2 regions of the Lysinibacillus sp. NPDC093688 genome follow, and region 1 is predicted to be linked to the other one. Evidence: riboswitches for the same ligand, from Rfam matches in the RefSeq annotation. Region 1 holds a riboswitch; the other holds the start of a gene.

Region 1 (4,440 bases):
AACGGCTCTACCACCTGTTGGTCGACGAACAAAGCCTAAACCTTGTTCTTGTACAGCCTCGAAATTAATATCTCTTTTCGCCTGCTGAAAATAGCCAATCGAAAGAGTTGCTGGCTCCCACTCATAAAAACGAATGACTGGTGGAATTAAACCTTCACTATGCCAATCGAGTAATGCTTCGTCTAATGCCATATTGAAAGATGGGCTACATTTCCCTGAATTTAGAAAATACCAAGTTGTCATATTTTCATCTCCTACGAATATTAAATTATCCTTTGCGAATGTGTACAAAATAAAGCTCATCGCCATAGCGTGTGGTTGATTTCCGTTACGGCTGGGCGCTTTCCTGGGGGCGTCCGATGAGCCGCTTCGCTTCGCTGCAGGGTCTCATCTGTGACGCTGATCCCCGAGGAGTCGCCCAGCCTTCACTCCAATCAACCTATATATGGCATACGTTTTAGCAAATGCCATCCGACTCCTGGAGATGAGCCAAAAATAATGTTTCTCAAAATTTTGACACTCTGCGTTTAGTTCTATTTCTTTATTGAAGTAATCATCCACCTAAGTCTAAAAATGTGGTGGAATGATTCTGTGACCTTTCACTAATAACATCCATACATATAGATAGATTAATTCTAGCCACAATCTAATTAATTTTATCAAACTCATTGGACTATCGCTAGCGCATCTTTTATAATAATAAAGAAGATAGAAAGGGGTAAGAAATTTTGTTGAACATACTTATCACAATCGGTGTTATTTTAGTAGTCGTAATTGCATATATCGGCATCAATGCACTACGACTAAAAAAAGCCGTAACAAACCTAACACAAGAACAATTTATTGAAGGCTATCGTAGAGCACAGCTTATCGATGTACGTGAGCAAAAAGAATTTGATGCAGGTCACATTCTTGGTGCACGAAATGTTCCTTCAACAACTCTACGTCAACGTCACAAAGAAATTCGCCCAGATTTACCAGTATATTTATACTGTCAAAATACAGGCCGTAGCGCACGTGCTGCTCTATTTCTTAAAAAACGTGGCTACAACCAAATTTACCAACTTCAAGGCGGCTTCCGTACTTGGACAGGTAAAATAAAGTCCAAAAAATAATTTTAAAAAATCGTTAAGGCATTCGTGACTACTATATCACTTTGTTTTAAACGAAAAGAAACCATCTCAAATGACTATGAGATGGTTTACTTTTTGCGAAAAATTCTGAGTTTCTACTATATTATATTTATTATTTAACGTCTGACAACTTATTTCTTGCTCACCAAGTTCTTGATCGTACATAGGCCAGAAAAAAGTAGAGCAACAACGTGAGGCAATATAATGCTCACATTCAACTTCCTATACCCAAATTCTAGCTGCTTCCCTCACACGTTCCTCGCCTCTTTTAACCCTTCATACCAAACACTAACTATTATCCATATTTTAACGTATGTCTAAAAATACTATTTTTCGTAAAATATTTACCTAGACGAACTCCAATCTTCTTTTTTTCAGAAAATGACTGAAATTTACCCTTGAATAATTATGGTAGCACTGATAGGATGTATAATATCTTAAAATAATGTCATCAAGACATACAATACAAGCTATGAATGCTATGGATAAAACTATAGCAGGAGCAGTTCTGGAGAGAGCGCATTTTGCGTCGCCGAAGGGTTCACTATCTCAGGCAAAAGGACAGAGGAGTAATATCAACTTTCATCATGAAAGCTATACCACACGAATGTTTTCTTTTTTTGCATACAACATTCGCAATTGGTATTTGTTATTCTGTCGTTTACGAGACTAGTGTCACTACTAGTCTCTTTTTTATTTCCAGTCATAGTTTTTACGTATCTTTGAGGGGGAGCAACGTGGAACAACAACAACAATTAAAACGTGATTTAAAAAATCGCCATGTGCAGCTCATTGCGATTGGCGGAACAATCGGTACTGGTTTATTTTTAGGCTCTGGTAAAGCCATTGCTTTAGCGGGACCTTCCATCATCTTTGCCTATCTAATTGTCGGAACCGCCTTATTTTTCGTCATGCGGGCGTTAGGTGAACTGTTATTATCAAATGCTGGCTATACATCATTTACTGATTTCGCATCCGAATACATAGGTCCTTGGGCAGGTTACATCACCGGCTGGACATACTGGTTCTGCTGGATTATGACCGCTATGGCAGATATTATTGCTGTCGGCGTTTATGTACAATATTGGTTTGATATACCACAATGGGTGCCTGCAATTGGCTGTTTAGTACTGTTATTAATGTTGAATTTATTAACTGTAAAACTATTTGGCGAACTAGAGTTTTGGTTTGCACTTATAAAAGTCATTACAATTGTTGCATTGATTGTGATTGGACTATTCATGTTATTTACAGGTTTTCAAACAAGCTCTGGTACAGTTTCTGTTGAAAATCTTTGGGCACATGGCGGGTTATTCCCGAATGGCATACACGGATTCCTAATGGCATTCCAAATGGTTGTTTTCGCTTTTGTTGGTGTCGAGTTAGTAGGGGTTTCTGCTGCTGAAACGGCCAATCCCAAAAAAAACATTCCTTCTGCCATTAACAAAATTCCAATACGCATTTTATTATTCTACGTAGGGGCGTTATTTGTTATTTTATGCATTAATCCTTGGAATGAAATGTCTGCCTCTAGTAGTCCATTTGTACAAGTATTTACACTAGCTGGTATTCCAATTGCTGCAGGTATTATAAATTTTGTCGTTCTAACATCTGCTGCTTCGGCTGGTAATAGTGGTTTATTTTCTACAAGCCGCATGCTTTTTAATCTTGGAAACAACAAGCAAGCTTCGCCAATGTTTGCAAAGCTCAATAAAAACAGTGTACCAAGTAACGCACTTGTTGTGTCTGCAATTGTTGTATCCGCTGGTGCATTACTAAGTAAATTAATGCCTGAAAACGCCTTTAGTGTTGTGACAACAATTAGTGCCATTTGCTTTATCTGGGTGTGGAGTATTATTTTAATCTCTCATATCATCTATAAACGTAAAAATCGTGCACTTCATGAAGCATCAATTTTCAAGGCACCTTTCACTCCGTTCGTAAACTATTTAGTACTTGCTTTCTTTGCATTTCTATTAGTAGTGATGTTCATTTCAGAGGCAACTCGTACAGCATTACTATTGACACCAATTTGGTTTATTTTGCTGCTGATTATTTATAAGATGAAAAGAAAGAAAGCAATACGCTAGTTGTATTGCCCTGGATAGGGACACTTTAAGCAATGTGAAGCTATTCAGGGCTTTTTTATTGCAAATTAACGGTATAATATTGGCGGATGTTTAGAAATCCGCTGAATGAAGTAAAAAAAGATGACTCCATATACTGAAGTCATCTTTCTTTCATTGGTTAAAAAATATTCATATTCCACTCGGTAGCGATATGCTTAAGTAAATTCACTCCGGCTACGCTGTTCCCGATGTCATCAATTGCTGGTCCATATATGCCAATACCGCACCCAGCAGGAAAAGGTGAATCTAAGCCTGCATGACTTGGCACAGCCGCCAAAATCGCTCCAGAAACGCCACTTTTAGCGGGTAACCCGATAAATGCAGCAAATTTACCAGAAGCATTATACATACCGCAAGTAACCATCAATGCCTTTGCTAATTTTGCTACTTGCTTTGGAAAGAGCTGTTTATTTAATAGAGGGTGGTAGCCATCATTGGCGATGACTAAACCAATCATCGCTAAATCTGAAACATTTACTTCAATAGCACACTGTTTCAAATAAACCTCTAATGCCTCCTCTACGGGACAGTCTAAAAAGCCAGAATCCATTAAATAATAGGCTAATGAACGATTTCGATTTGCAGTTTGCCACTCCGATTGATAAACCTCTTCATTAACCTTTAATTCCTTGCCAACCATTTGTTCTAAAAATTGGAGAATTTTCGAAACCTTCTCTTGCGGAGAATTTCCGTCAAGCATAGAGGATACTGTAATTGCTCCTGCATTAATCATTGGATTAAAAGGTTTTCCAGGCTGATGGCTTTCTAAACGAATGATTGAATTGAAGGTGTCACCTGTAGGTTCAACATCTACTCGTTCTAAAACAAAAGGTAATCCTCGTTCCATACACGCTAAAATAAATGTAACGACCTTTGAAACACTTTGTAGCGTAAATAGTTCCGTTGTCTCTCCGGCTTTCATTTCGTCATTATTAGTTCCGATAATCGAAATCGCTAATTGATTTGGATCTTTTTCCGCTAAAGCGGGAATATAGCTTGCGCATTTCCCCTCTTTTGCATAAGAACGAAACTGTTCCACCCATTCTGCCGCAAGGTGATTATTATTGTGATTGATATGTTCTGTCGGCATTTTGTGATCTCCTTTCAAAAAACGGCATTTTACGCCATAACTACTCAATAAGTACACTTAACTAAGAAAAAACTTAATAATAGGCAAA
Region 2 (4,440 bases), on a different contig from region 1:
TAAGTGGTTTATGAATGGGCAAGGGATATGCGTAAGCTTTCAAAATACGCGAGAATTACGTAAAAAATGTATACAACTGCCAGGTGAAGTCGATGAATGAGAGAGGCTATACATTATTAGAAGCATTGTTTCAATTAGTTGTATTTGTGCTTATTGCGTATCTTGTTGTGTTCATTATGCTTTGGTTTGCAGAAATGAAAACAACGGTGCTATCTGATGAACAATCAAAGTGGGAGCTTTTTGTTTATGATTTGAATATGTATGTAAATGATATTTCTTCATTTACGATTCGAAAAGATCAAAAGAGAATAACCTTCCAAGTAGCAGATACCATTCATAATATTGATTGTTACAGCAATATTATTCGTGATCAAGTGAATGGTGGTCATGTACCGATGCTGATTGGTATTAATAAATGCCAGTTCAAATATGAAGAAAATATGTTAACAGTAGCTGTTGAACTTCCAAGTGGTATTAAAAAGGAGCGAACTTTCTATGTTCCAGTTATTGAAAAATGACAAAGGGGCTATTTTTTTAATTGCGATTGCATTATTATTTTTTGTAACTACTTTTGTCCTTACGTATTGTACGTCTTATGAGATTCAGTTTCGAACATATGATTGCCTAGAAAAGCTGAATGTTCGAGCTGCGATAAATTTATTAGGACAAATTTTGTCAGACAGTGTAGAATCGTAGTTATAAGAAGGTGATTCGAATGCGAAAAATATATTTAGTTGGCTTTATGGGCTCCGGAAAAAGTGCGTTAGGAAGACGTTTAAGCTATTTGTTAAAGATGCCTTATTACGATATGGATCGTGAGATTGTTAGACAGCAGGGTATGACAATTCCGCAGATATTTGAAAAATACGGAGAAGCGCGTTTTCGAGAAATAGAAACAGAATTTTTGAAAAACTTCCGAGACGAAGCTTGTATTATTTCAACAGGCGGTGGAGTGGCAATCAATGCTGAAAATCGAAAAATAATGAGACGTAGTGGACTCGTATTTTTTTTAGATGCGACATTCGAAGATATTTACAAACGAATACAGCATGATCCGAACAGACCGATTGTACAGAGCTCGACGAAAGAGGATTTAGAGCAGCTGTATCATTACAGAAGAAAGTTCTATCGTGAAGTAGGGCATATACAAGTGTTAACGGAGGGGAGAACAATCCGCCAAATTCTTGAGTATTTAGTATTCCAAGTTAAAAGGCTAAAAGGCGAACTATAATGCATTATGTTTATTTTAATGTTCGTGTTTTAATATAAATTAAAAAATGATTGCCTTTTCAATGCAATTAATGTTAGGATATAGACAAATAAGTTACTTAATGTTCATTGAATACTAAATAGTACCAAGTTGATACTTGGGCGGATGATTATACGGGGAGAGCACGTGTAGACGTCACCGAAGGAGCAAGTAACAAAGTGTTATGAATCTCTCAGGTAAAAGGACTCGTATAAGACGCAACTCTGGAGAGAGCTGTATTACAACAGCCACCAAAGGGGAAAGCCGGCTGATTGGCATTGTAGCAATGCGAGCCAGTCTGGTGTAACTTTCAGGTGCAAGGACAGAGAATCCCGAAAAGGGGTTCGTCTGTCTTTTTTTATGTCAAAATGTTTTACCTAATGTTGTTAGTTCCTCTTTATTTGGATGAACAAACAGGGAAAGCATGACTGTACAACTAAAAAAACAGACGAACTACTACCAGTAAAAATGTAACGAACAATAAGGGGGCAAAAACAATGACGAACGAATTAAAACGTACACCTCTATTTGAAGAATATGCAAAACATGGCGGTAAAACAATTGACTTCGGTGGATGGGAATTACCAGTGCAATTCTCTTCTATTAAAGAAGAGCATGATGCAGTACGTAATCGTGCTGGCTTATTTGATGTATCACATATGGGTGAGATTTTAGTAACTGGACCTAATTCACTAGATTTTTTACAAAATCTTTTGACAAATGATATTTCCAAAATTGCAGTAGGTCAAGCGCAATATAATGCAATGTGCTATGAAGATGGTGGTGTTGTCGATGATTTATTAACGTATAAATTAGCAGACAATCATTATTTATTATGCGTGAACGCGTCAAATATTGAAAAAGATTATGATTGGATGATGGAAAATCAACATCAATATGATGTGACGATCGACAACCAATCAGAGGCTTATGCACAAATTGCCCTTCAAGGTCCATTAGCAGAAGAGGTTCTTCAAACATTAACAGAGACTGATTTACAAACGATTAAATATTTCCGTTTCCAAGCAGATGTTGAAGTTGCTGGTCATAAAGCATTAGTATCTCGTAGCGGTTACACAGGAGAAGATGGTTTTGAACTATACGGCTCTCCAGAAGATATTAAAGCATTATGGAGTAAAATCTTAGAGGCTGGAAAAGACAAAGGTGTGGTTCCTGCAGGTTTAGGCTGCCGTGATACACTTCGTTTTGAAGCAGGTCTTCCATTATACGGGCAAGAGCTATCAGCAACAATTTCACCTCTTGAGGCTGGTATTGGTTTTGCTGTGAAGTTAAATAAAGAGGACTTTAATGGTCATGATGCATTAGTGGCGCAAAAAGAAAATGGGCTGTCACGTAAAATTGTGGGCATTGAAATGATTGATAAAGGAATTCCTCGTCATGGCTACAAAGTGTTTAAGGATGGTAAGGAAATCGGTGAAGTGACAACAGGTACACAGCTTCCTTCTTCTAAACGTAATGTTGGTCACGCATTAATTGACAGTCAATTCACAACTATCGGAACTGAATTAGAAATCGAAATTCGTGGTAAGTACTTAAAAGTAGTAACAGTTGAAACACCGTTTTACAAGCGTTCAAAATAATATTGAAAAGAGGGACCTACATTTATGAAACATCGTTATTTACCAATGACGGAGCAAGATAAACAAGAAATGTTAGACGTAATCGGTGTATCCTCAGTTGATGAGTTATTTGAGGATATCCCAGAAAAAGTACGTTTTAAAGGCCTATATGATATTAAAGAAGCAAAATCTGAATCAGCTTTATTAAAAGAATTAACGGCAATGGCTGCGAAAAATAAAGATACAAATGCTAACGTATCGTTTTTAGGTGCAGGCGTATACAACCACTATAAACCGGTTATCGTGGACCATGTTATTTCTCGTTCAGAGTTTTACACAGCGTATACTCCTTATCAACCAGAGATTTCTCAAGGGGAATTACAAGCAATTTTTGAATTCCAAACGATGATTGCAGAGCTTACAGGTATGGATCTAGCAAACTCTTCTATGTATGATGGAGGAACAGCATTAGCTGAAGCTGGTATGCTTGCAGCTGGCCATACACGCCGTAAGAAAATTTTAGTATCTGAAACGGTTCATCCCGAGTATCGTGATGTCGTTGCTACATATGCATACGGTCAATCCATTGAAATTGTTACGGTTCCACAAAAAGATGGTGTGACAGATGTAGAAGCTTTAAAGGAATTAATTGATGATAATACGGCAGCTGTTATTTCACAATATCCTAACTTCTTTGGTCAAATAGAGGACTTACAAGTAATTGGCGATATTGCGCATGAAGCAAAAAGTTTATTTGTTGTCTCTTCAAATCCACTTGCACTAGGAATTTTAACACCACCTGGTAAGCTAGGTGCTGATATTTGTGTAGGGGATGCACAGGTCTTCGGTATTTCTGAAGCATTCGGTGGCCCACACTGTGGTTTCTTTGCAGTAACAACGAAGCTAATGCGTAAAGTTCCTGGTCGTCTTGTTGGTGAAACAGTAGATGGTGAAGGTCGTCGTGGTTATGTTTTAACATTACAAGCACGTGAACAACATATCCGTCGTGATAAAGCTACGTCTAATATTTGTTCGAACCAAGCGCTTCTTGCACTTGCTGCTTCTGTAGCAATGACTGCTCTAGGTAAAGAAGGCGTTCGTGAAATGGCTATGCAAAATATCGCGAAAACTCGCTATGCTAAAAATGCCTTTGAAGCGGCAGGCTTCACAGTAGCATTCCAAGGTGCACACTATAACGAAATCGTTGTGAAGACAAGTAAATGTGTGAAAGAAATTAATAAAGGCTTAATTGAAAAAGGTATCATCGGTGGTTATCCTTTAGGTCAAACATATGACTCTCTTAAAAATCACGTGCTAATCGCTGTAACAGAATTACGCACGAAGGAAGAAATTGATGCACTTGTTGCAGAAATGGGGGCTCTTAATGCATAACGAAAAACAATCACTCATTTTTGAAATTACCAAAGAAGGTCGCGTAGGCTACAGCTTAGAAGCCCTTGATGTACCAGAGGTTGATCTTGCAGATTTACTTCCTGCAAACTTAGTACGTGCGGAAGCAGCAGAATTACCAGAAGTATCTGAACTTGATATTATGCGTCACTATACAGCACTTTCTCGTCGAAACCACGGTGTAGACTCGGGCTTCTACCC

Evidence for each region. A riboswitch is a leader RNA that binds a small molecule or an ion and turns the genes downstream of it on or off. The one in region 1 is predicted to bind glycine.
Region 2: it holds a riboswitch for glycine, as region 1 does, so the genes downstream of both, gcvT (glycine cleavage system aminomethyltransferase GcvT) here and ACQKN2_RS12070 (amino acid permease) in region 1, are expected to answer to the same signal.

Annotation. Positions count from the first base shown of each region.
Region 1 is NZ_JBNNUX010000013.1:31,520-35,959, reverse strand. It holds gene ACQKN2_RS12080 (lipoate--protein ligase family protein) at 1-243, opposite strand, end outside; gene ACQKN2_RS12075 (rhodanese-like domain-containing protein) at 732-1,115, shown strand; glycine riboswitch at 1,632-1,708, shown strand; gene ACQKN2_RS12070 (amino acid permease) at 1,871-3,223, shown strand; gene ACQKN2_RS12065 (glutaminase) at 3,381-4,352, opposite strand.
Region 2 is NZ_JBNNUX010000020.1:21,383-25,822, reverse strand. It holds gene ACQKN2_RS15805 (hypothetical protein) at 1-100, shown strand, start outside; gene comGF (competence type IV pilus minor pilin ComGF) at 93-518, shown strand; gene ACQKN2_RS15795 (hypothetical protein) at 496-696, shown strand; gene ACQKN2_RS15790 (shikimate kinase) at 716-1,231, shown strand; glycine riboswitch at 1,376-1,468, shown strand; gene gcvT (glycine cleavage system aminomethyltransferase GcvT) at 1,747-2,850, shown strand; gene gcvPA (aminomethyl-transferring glycine dehydrogenase subunit GcvPA) at 2,875-4,221, shown strand; gene gcvPB (aminomethyl-transferring glycine dehydrogenase subunit GcvPB) at 4,214-4,440, shown strand, end outside.